Regions from separate parts of the Streptomyces sp. NPDC051987 genome, predicted to be linked through region 2. Evidence: riboswitches for the same ligand, from Rfam matches in the RefSeq annotation. Region 2 holds a riboswitch; the other holds the start of a gene.
The links. Region 2 has a riboswitch for glycine ahead of gcvP (aminomethyl-transferring glycine dehydrogenase). Riboswitches for the same ligand answer to the same signal wherever they lie in the genome.
Positions count from the first base shown of each region.

Region 1: another riboswitch for glycine. It lies ahead of gcvT (glycine cleavage system aminomethyltransferase GcvT); the one in region 2 lies ahead of gcvP (aminomethyl-transferring glycine dehydrogenase).

Region 1 covers NZ_JBFAXI010000049.1:14,121-18,325, forward strand. Annotated here, with positions in the region: gene AB0M11_RS24910 (enhanced serine sensitivity protein SseB C-terminal domain-containing protein) at 1-515, opposite strand, end outside; gene AB0M11_RS24915 (enhanced serine sensitivity protein SseB) at 761-1,552, opposite strand; gene AB0M11_RS24920 (AAA family ATPase) at 1,653-2,321, opposite strand; glycine riboswitch at 2,510-2,607, shown strand; gene gcvT (glycine cleavage system aminomethyltransferase GcvT) at 2,766-3,893, shown strand; gene gcvH (glycine cleavage system protein GcvH) at 4,017-4,205, shown strand, end outside.
Region 2 covers NZ_JBFAXI010000016.1:1,748-5,952, reverse strand. Annotated here, with positions in the region: gene gcvP (aminomethyl-transferring glycine dehydrogenase) at 1-2,677, opposite strand, end outside; glycine riboswitch at 2,856-2,949, opposite strand; gene AB0M11_RS11705 (PRC-barrel domain-containing protein) at 3,064-3,444, shown strand; gene AB0M11_RS11700 (DNA polymerase IV) at 3,524-4,205, opposite strand, start outside.

The sequences.
Region 1 (4,205 bases), on a different contig from region 2:
CACGCGCGGCGCAGCGAGCGGACCGCGGGGGTGCGGTGGGCGTTCTGCGTGAGCAGGGCGTAGAACTGCGGGACCTCGACGGCCGGTTCGGTGAGCCGCAGCGGACCGGCCGGCTGGCGGTCCAGGCCGGTGGCGATGCGGCGCAGGTCGAGCCAGGGGATGCCGACGCCGCCGCCCGGGGCGTGCGGGTTGAGCCAGAGACCGAAGTGGTCGGGGTAGAGCGTGCGGGCCACGTCGATGCCGTCGACGACCTCGTACGACCGGTTCCAGCCGCTCGCGGAGAGCTCCTGGGCCGAGGTCACGCACGGGGCGTAGCCGTGGCCGTCGACCTCCATGTTCCCGTACTGGGCGTCGGGGGAGCCGGCCTGGCCGTGCCAGAGCAGCATCCAGATCTGGCCGGAGGAGGGCGTGGCGAGGGCGCGGAGGAGTGCCTCATAGGCGTCGTAGCGCCCGGGGGTTACCTGGCGCAGCATGTGCTCGACCTGTCCGGTCGCCGCGGTGCCGCTGGCGCTCACGTGTTACCGCCCCTTCATTGAGTTACCCCGCGTATGAGGGTTGCCCCGCGTTCGGAGACAGCTTATGCGCCCAGGGGGCCGGGGCCGATTGTCCGTGCGCGGGTGCGGCTTCGTGGTGGCCGGCCGCCCCCACGCGGTGACCGGCCGCACCCACGCGGTTGCCGGCCGCGCCCACGCGATGGCCGGCCGCACCCACGTGGCGCAGCCCGCCCACCGATCCGGTCCCGCGCCCCTGACGGGCGCGTTCAGTGGCCGTACTGGTAGAAGGGCCGGACGTGTTCGCGCATCCAGTGGCCCACCGGGTCGTCCGCGACGTCCAGCAGCACCAGGTTCACCGGCCACTGCACCGGGGCCCGGCCCAGTGCCTTGCCCAGCGCGTCCAGGGGCAGGGCCCGCAGGTCGCCCTCCCACTGGGAGAGTTCGACGCCCACGAACATCACCGGGTCCGCCGTCTCGATCGCGGCCAGGCAGCGGCGGGCCGAGGCGACCACGCCGATCGCCGCGAACTCCGCCGACGCCGCGGCCAGGAAGTCCATCGGCTCGTCCTGCCAGTCCGGTTCGAAGAGGCGGACCCGGCCGCCGGAGGCGGGGCCGTCCAGCTCGGTGCGCCCGGTCCGGCAGAGCTCGGCGACCGCTCCCGGCGGCAGCGGGAGACCGACCACCCCGCCGGGATTCACGGCGATGCCGACCTGCGGGGGCAGGCCGCGGGCGAACTCGACGGCCGGGGCGATCGTGTACGAAAGGTGGGAGCCGGCGACCAGGCGGAACTGCTCCTCGGAGCTGAAGACCGGCACGTACACCTGGCCCTCGATCTGCGTGGTGGGCAGGTCCAGCGGGCCGCTGTGCGGGCCGCCGCCCTCCGGCAGCGGGATCCACAGGAAGCTCCGGCCCAGTACCTCGATGAGCCGGCCCGCCGCCGCGGGCACGCCGAGGGAGGCCGACAGGACCTCCTCCAGTTCGTTGCCGGGCCACCCGCCGTGGGGGTGGGGGTGCGCCTGTGCCGGGAAGTCCGCGGGAATGTCCGCCGGGAAGTCCATCTGCCTACCACCTGCTGGAAACCGCTGCTGAGGGTGGAAAGGCTAGCGGGTGGCACCGACGACGCCACCCCACCAGCCGGTTCGGGACGGGCCGGCGGTCTCAGCACGCGAAGGCGATCCGGCGCAGTGCGTCCGCCGCCGCCCGGTCCAGCAGGACCGCCGAGCCGACGCCCGCGGGCAGGTCGCCCTTCTCCACCGCGCGCAGCAGCCGGCCGGCCGCCCGGCGGTGGCGCAGGAAGGCGTACCGGGAGACGCCCCGGCCGCGCTCCCGCTGGCCGTCCAGCGCCGTGCCGGCGGTGACGTCCAGGAGGAGCAGGTGCAGGGTGCCGCCGCGGCGGCGGGCCTCGCGGGCCAGCCAGTCGCGGACCCAGGCCTGGGTCCCGCAGTCGTGCACGACCACGCCCTCGCCGGTGCCGAGGGCCCGGCGCAGCCCGGCGTAGTGGGCCAGGCGGACCAGGGGGCGGTAGACGGCGTACGGCAGGAGGCGGGCCAGGCGGGCGTCCCAGCGGTCGCGGGTGTCCTGGGAGTCGATGCGCAGGCCCTGGACGGTGCGGTGCATCAGGGTGGACTTGCCGCTGCCGGGCAGCCCGGTGACCACCACCAGATCACGGGCGCCGAAGAGCAGTCCGTGCGGGCTGTGCCCGGCGCGGTCGCGCAGGTCGCGGACGACCGGCGCGGGGCCCGCTCCGCAGCGCTCCCGGGTCCGGGCCGTCCGCTGCTGGGGCAGGGCGACGCCCGTGGTCGTCGCGTATGCCGTGGTCCTTGTCACCGTGACCGTCCTCCCTGGGGGTTCAGGAAAGGTTCTCCCCACTTAATGTAAAGAGAAGGTAATGCACGATGTCTCGCGGTTCGGTGCGCGGCGTGCCACAGCCGTGTCACAGCGGCGGGAACCGAGTCCGGCTGCCGTGCGGCCGGGCGGCGTGCAATGATGTCCGCGCCAACTGCATACCGGCCGCTTGAATCCGCGCGGGAGAGTCCCCAGCCGTCGTCGCTGGGGCGCCGAAGGAGCAAGTCCCTCCCTTGAATCTCTCAGGCCCCGTTACCGCGCGGGCGAGGCACATCTGAAAAGCGGGCCGCTGTGTCAGTGGCTCCACCCAAGGTGCAAGCCGTGCCCACGTTCGTGGTCAGGGCGAACCTCTCAGGTTCCGATGACAGATGGGGAGGACAGACCTCGCCTGTCATGCCCTTGGGACCTCCGGGAGACGACCGACCGATGAGCAGTACCGATTCCGCCGCACTGCGCCACACCGCGCTCGACGCCCTGCACCGCTCGCTCGGCGCGACCATGACCGACTTCGCCGGCTGGGACATGCCCCTGCGCTACGGCTCCGAGCGCGACGAGCACGTCGCGGTGCGCACCAGGGCCGGGCTCTTCGACCTCTCCCACATGGGCGAGATCACCGTGACCGGGCCCCAGGCGGCCCAGCTGCTGAACCACGCCCTGGTCGGCGACATCGCCGCCGTGGGCGTCGGCCGCGCCCGCTACACCATGATCTGCCGCGCGGACGGCGGCATCCTGGACGACCTGATCGTCTACCGGCTCGCCGAGGCCGAGTACCTGGTCGTCGCCAACGCCTCCAACGCCCAGGTCGTCCTCGACGCGCTCGTGGAGCGGTCCGCCGGGTTCGACGCCGAGGTGCGGGACGACCGGGACGCGTACGCCCTGATCGCGGTCCAGGGACCGGAGGCGCCGGGGATCCTGAAGTCGCTGACCGACGCCGACCTGGACGGCCTGAAGTACTACGCCGGCCTGCCCGGCACGGTCGCGGGCGTGCCGGCGCTGATCGCGCGCACCGGCTACACCGGCGAGGACGGCTTCGAGCTGTTCGTGAAGCCGGAGCACGCCGTGGAGCTGTGGCAGGCGCTGACCGAGGCGGGCGCCCCGGTGGGCCTGGTGCCGTGCGGGCTGTCCTGCCGGGACACCCTGCGCCTGGAGGCGGGCATGCCGCTGTACGGCCACGAACTGACCACGGAGCTGACCCCCTTCGACGCCGGGCTCGGCCGGGTGGTGAAGTTCGAGAAGGAGGGCGACTTCGTGGGGCGCGCGGCGCTCGCCGAGGCCGCCGCCCGTGCGGCGCAGAACCCGCCGCGGGTGCTCGTCGGCCTGGTCGCCGAGGGGCGCCGGGTGCCGCGCGCCGGGTACTCGGTGGTGGCCGGCGGCGAGGTCGTCGGCGAGGTCACCTCCGGTGCCCCCTCCCCCACTCTGGGCAGGCCGATCGCCATGGCGTACGTCGACGCGGCGCACTCGGCGCCGGGCACGGCGGGCGTCGGCGTGGACATCCGGGGCAGTCACGAACCGTACGAGGTCGTGCCGCTGCCCTTCTACAAGCGTCAGAAGTGACCGCCGCTACCGGCGTCGGCACCCGCCACCGGGCGTGACCTGGCGCACATCGCCGCTGGTCACAAGCGTTCCCAGCAGTCCCCCATTCACCAGCACTCCCCCGCGTACAGGAGAATTCAGGCCATGAGCAACCCCCAGCAGCTGCGTTACAGCAAGGAGCACGAGTGGCTGACGGCCGCCGAGGACGGCGTGGCCACGGTCGGCATCACGGAGCACGCGGCCAACGCGCTCGGTGACGTCGTCTTCGTCCAGCTCCCGGCGGTCGGCGACACGGTGACCGCGGGCGAGTCCTGCGGCGAGCTGGAGTCGACC
Region 2 (4,205 bases):
CGGTCCACTCCCCCGCTCCGACCTTGTCGATCTCCGCCCGAATGGCGATCATCGCCGCGCAGAACCGGTCGAGCTCATCGAGGTCCTCGGACTCGGTCGGCTCGATCATCAGCGTGCCGGCCACCGGGAAGGACATCGTCGGCGCGTGGAAGCCGTAGTCGATGAGCCGCTTGGCGACGTCGTCGACGCTCACCCCGGTCGCCTTGGTCAGCGGCCGCAGGTCGATGATGCACTCGTGCGCGACGAGCCCGCCGGGCCCGGTGTAGAGCACGGGGTAGTGCGGCTCCAGCCGCTTGGCGACGTAGTTGGCGCTGAGCACGGCCACCTGGGTGGCCCGCTTCAGCCCCTCGCCGCCCATGAGCCGGACGTAGGCCCACGAGATCGGCAGGATCCCCGCGGAGCCCCACGGCGCGGCCGAGACGGGCCCGACGCCCGTCTCCGGCCCGGCGGCGGGCTGCAGCGGGTGGTTCGGCAGGTACGGCGCCAGGTGGGCCCGTACGGCCACCGGGCCGACGCCGGGACCGCCGCCGCCGTGCGGGATGCAGAAGGTCTTGTGCAGGTTGAGGTGGGAGACGTCGCCGCCGAAGTGGCCCGGCTTGGCGACCCCGACCAGGGCGTTCAGGTTGGCCCCGTCGACGTACACCTGGCCGCCGGCCTCGTGCACCTGGGCGCAGATGTCGGCGACGTGCTCCTCGAACACGCCGTGCGTGGACGGGTACGTGATCATCAGTACCGCGAGCTCGCCCCGGTGCTGCTCGATCTTCGCCCGCAGGTCGTCGACGTCGATCTCGCCGTCCTCGGCGGTCTTCACGACGATGACCTTCATGCCCGCCATCACGGCGCTCGCGGCGTTGGTGCCGTGGGCCGACGACGGGATCAGGCACACGGTCCGTTGCGCGTCGCCGTTGGCCCGGTGGTACGCGCGGACGGCGAGCAGCCCGGCCAGCTCGCCCTGCGATCCGGCGTTGGGCTGCAGCGACACCTTGTCGTACCCGGTGACCTCGGCGAGCCGCTCCTCCAGCTCGCGGATGAGGGTGAGATAGCCCTCGGCCTGCTCGGCGGGCGCGAAGGGGTGCAGCTGGCCGAACTCCGGCCAGGTGACCGGTTCCATCTCGGTGGTCGCGTTGAGCTTCATGGTGCAGGAGCCCAGCGGGATCATGCCGCGGTCCAGCGCGTAGTCCCGGTCGGCGAGCCTGCGCAGGTAGCGGAGCATCGCCGTCTCGGAGCGGTGCTGCTGGAAGACGGGGTGGGTGAGGTAGCCGTCGGTGCGCAGCAGCGCCTCGGGCAGCGTGTCCTCGGTCACGGCGTCCAGCGCCTCGACGTCGCCCTCGACACCGAAGGCCGCCCACACGGCGCCCAGCTGGGCGCGGGTGGTGGTCTCGTCACAGGCCATGGAGACGTGGTCGGCGTCGACGAGCCGCAGGTTGACGCCGTTCTCCCGGGCGGCGGCGACGATGCCGGCGGCCTTGCCGGGCACGCGCGCGGTGAGGGTGTCGAAGTAGGCGCCGTGCACGATCTCGACACCGCCGGCCTGGAGGCCCGCGGCGAGGATCGTGGCGTAGCGGTGCGTACGCTGGGCGATGGCCTTGAGCCCCTCGGGGCCGTGGTAGACGGCGTACATGCCGGCCATCACGGCGAGCAGCACCTGCGCGGTGCAGATGTTGCTGGTGGCCTTCTCCCGGCGGATGTGCTGCTCGCGGGTCTGCAGCGCCAGCCGGTACGCCTTGTTGCCGTCGGCGTCCACGGAGACGCCCACGAGCCGTCCGGGCAGGCTGCGGGCGAACTTCTCGCGGACCGCCAGGTAACCGGCGTGCGGCCCGCCGAAGCCCATCGGGACGCCGAACCGCTGGGTGGTGCCGACGGCGATGTCCGCCCCCAGCTCGCCCGGCGAGGTCAGCAGGGTCAGCGCCAGCAGATCGGCGGCGACGGTGACGAGGGCGCCCAACTCGTGCGCCTGGTCGACGACGGCCTTGATGTCGCGTACGGCACCGGAGGCGCCGGGGTACTGGACGAGCACGCCGTTGATCTCGCGCGTGGCGAGGTCCGCCGGGATGCCGTCGGCGAGGTCGGCGACCACGACCTCCACGCCGGTCGGTTCGGCCCGGGTCCGGATCACGGCGATGGTCTGCGGCAGCGCGTCCGCGTCGACGACGTAGACGCCCTTCTTGTTCTTGCCCATGCGCAGCGACAGGGCCATGGCCTCGGCGGCGGCGGTGCCCTCGTCGAGCAGCGAGGCACCGGAGGTGGGCAGCCCGGTCAGGTCGGCGACCACGGTCTGGAAGTTCAGCAGCGCTTCCAGGCGGCCCTGGGAGATCTCCGGCTGGTACGGCGTGTACGCCGTGTACCAGGCGGGGTTCTCCATCACGTTGCGCAGGATGACGGGCGGTGTGAAGGTCCCGTAGTACCCCAGGCCGATCATCGAGCCGAGCACCTGGTTACGGTCGGCCAGCGACCGCAGCTCGGCCAGCACCTCGGCCTCGGTCCGGGCGCCGGGCAGGTCCAGCCGGTCGGCGTTCTTGATCACGTCCGGCACGGCGGCCGCGGTCAGCTCGTCGAGCGAGCCGTAGCCGACCTGGGCGAGCATCTTGGCCCGAGCCTCGTGGTCGGGGCCGATATGGCGCTGCTCGAAGGGAATACCCTGCTCAAGCTCGGAGAGCGGAACACGCTGGGCGGTCATTGCGGAGGCCTCCTGGTCTGACGCGACCTTCGAGGGGTACCCCGGCACGGGTACCCCGACGGCCTCCCCCTCTGTCATCTCAACCTGAGAGCTTCACCGGTACGCCCTTGCGGACCACCGGCTTTCACCGTCGGTGAGAGCGGACACCGTCGACGTCCGCCCTGCTTTCCAGAGTGACCTCGTCCGTGCGGTACGTGAGCCTGAGAGATTCCGGGGAGGATTTGCTCCTTCGGCGCCTCCGGCTTCCCGGAGGACTCTCCCGCACGGGGTCAGCAGCCGTCAGCCAGCCTACCAGCGGGGGCAACACCGGAGCCTTCGAGTGGCCGCCTCCTCCAATGTGCTCTTTTGTAGTGCTTACGGATGAGTTGCGACCAAGTGGAGGGCCCGTGCAGACCGACATCGATCCGCGCAACCTGATCGGCCGCAAGGCGTTCGACCGCAACGGCACGAAGATCGGCACGATCGACGAGGTGTACCTCGACGACGCGACGGGCGTGCCGGAGTGGGCGGCCATACGCACCGGCCTGTTCTCCCGGGACGCCTTCGTGCCCCTGGAGCCCAGTGAGCTGGTCGAGGGCACCCTCCACGTCCCGTTCGACCGCGCCCTGATCAAGGGCGCCCCCGACTTCGGCGTGGGCCGCCACCTCTCCCCCGAACAGGAACTCCAGCTCTACCACCACTACGGCCTCGACACGGCTCCCCCGCCCCACGACCACCCCGACCACGACTTCGGCAAACTGGCGGGCACGGAGGACGCGGGGGCGTGACGGCCGACGGCACGTGCGGGCACTTACACCCTGCTGGCGGCGGTCAGCGTCCCCCCTCCATCCCCGCCCACGCTCACGCTCACGCACGCACCCCGGCCCCCGGACTCCCCGGCACCAACGGCAACGGCTCCGCCGGCTCCAGCTCAGGGTCCTCGACCCGGAACGTCCGCACCCTCCCCGGCTCCGACGAACCCGGCGTCTCGAACCGCACCGTCACCCGCCCGAGCCCGCTCCCCTGCACCCATCCGTGCCCGTACTCGGCATGCCGCACGTCGTGTCCCGCAGGCCACCGACGCTCGGCGACGGCCTGCTCCTCGGCGACCGGCTCCGCCACGTCCTCCTCCGCCGCGAACTCCGCCGCCCCCTCCCCGGCCGCCGCCTGCGCGAACAGGTCCTCCTGCGTGTAGTCGGCCAGCCCCGACACGCCCACCCCCAGCAGCCGCACACCCCCCGTGGTGTCGACCGAGTCCAGCAGCCGCGCGGCCGCCTCCCGCACCACCGCCGGATCGTCGGTCGGCCCCCGGAGCGTCTCCGACCGGGTCAGCGTCGAGAAGTCGTACCGCCGTACCTTCAGCACGATGGTGCGCCCCGACAGCCCGGCCCCCCGCAGCCGCCGGACACACCGGTCGGCCAGCCGCTGCACCTCGAACCCCACCCGCATCCGGTCATGGATGTCGACGTCGTAGGTGTCCTCGACCGACACCGACTTGGTCTCCCGCTCGGCCACCACGGGCCGCTCGTCATGCGCGAGCGCCATCGCG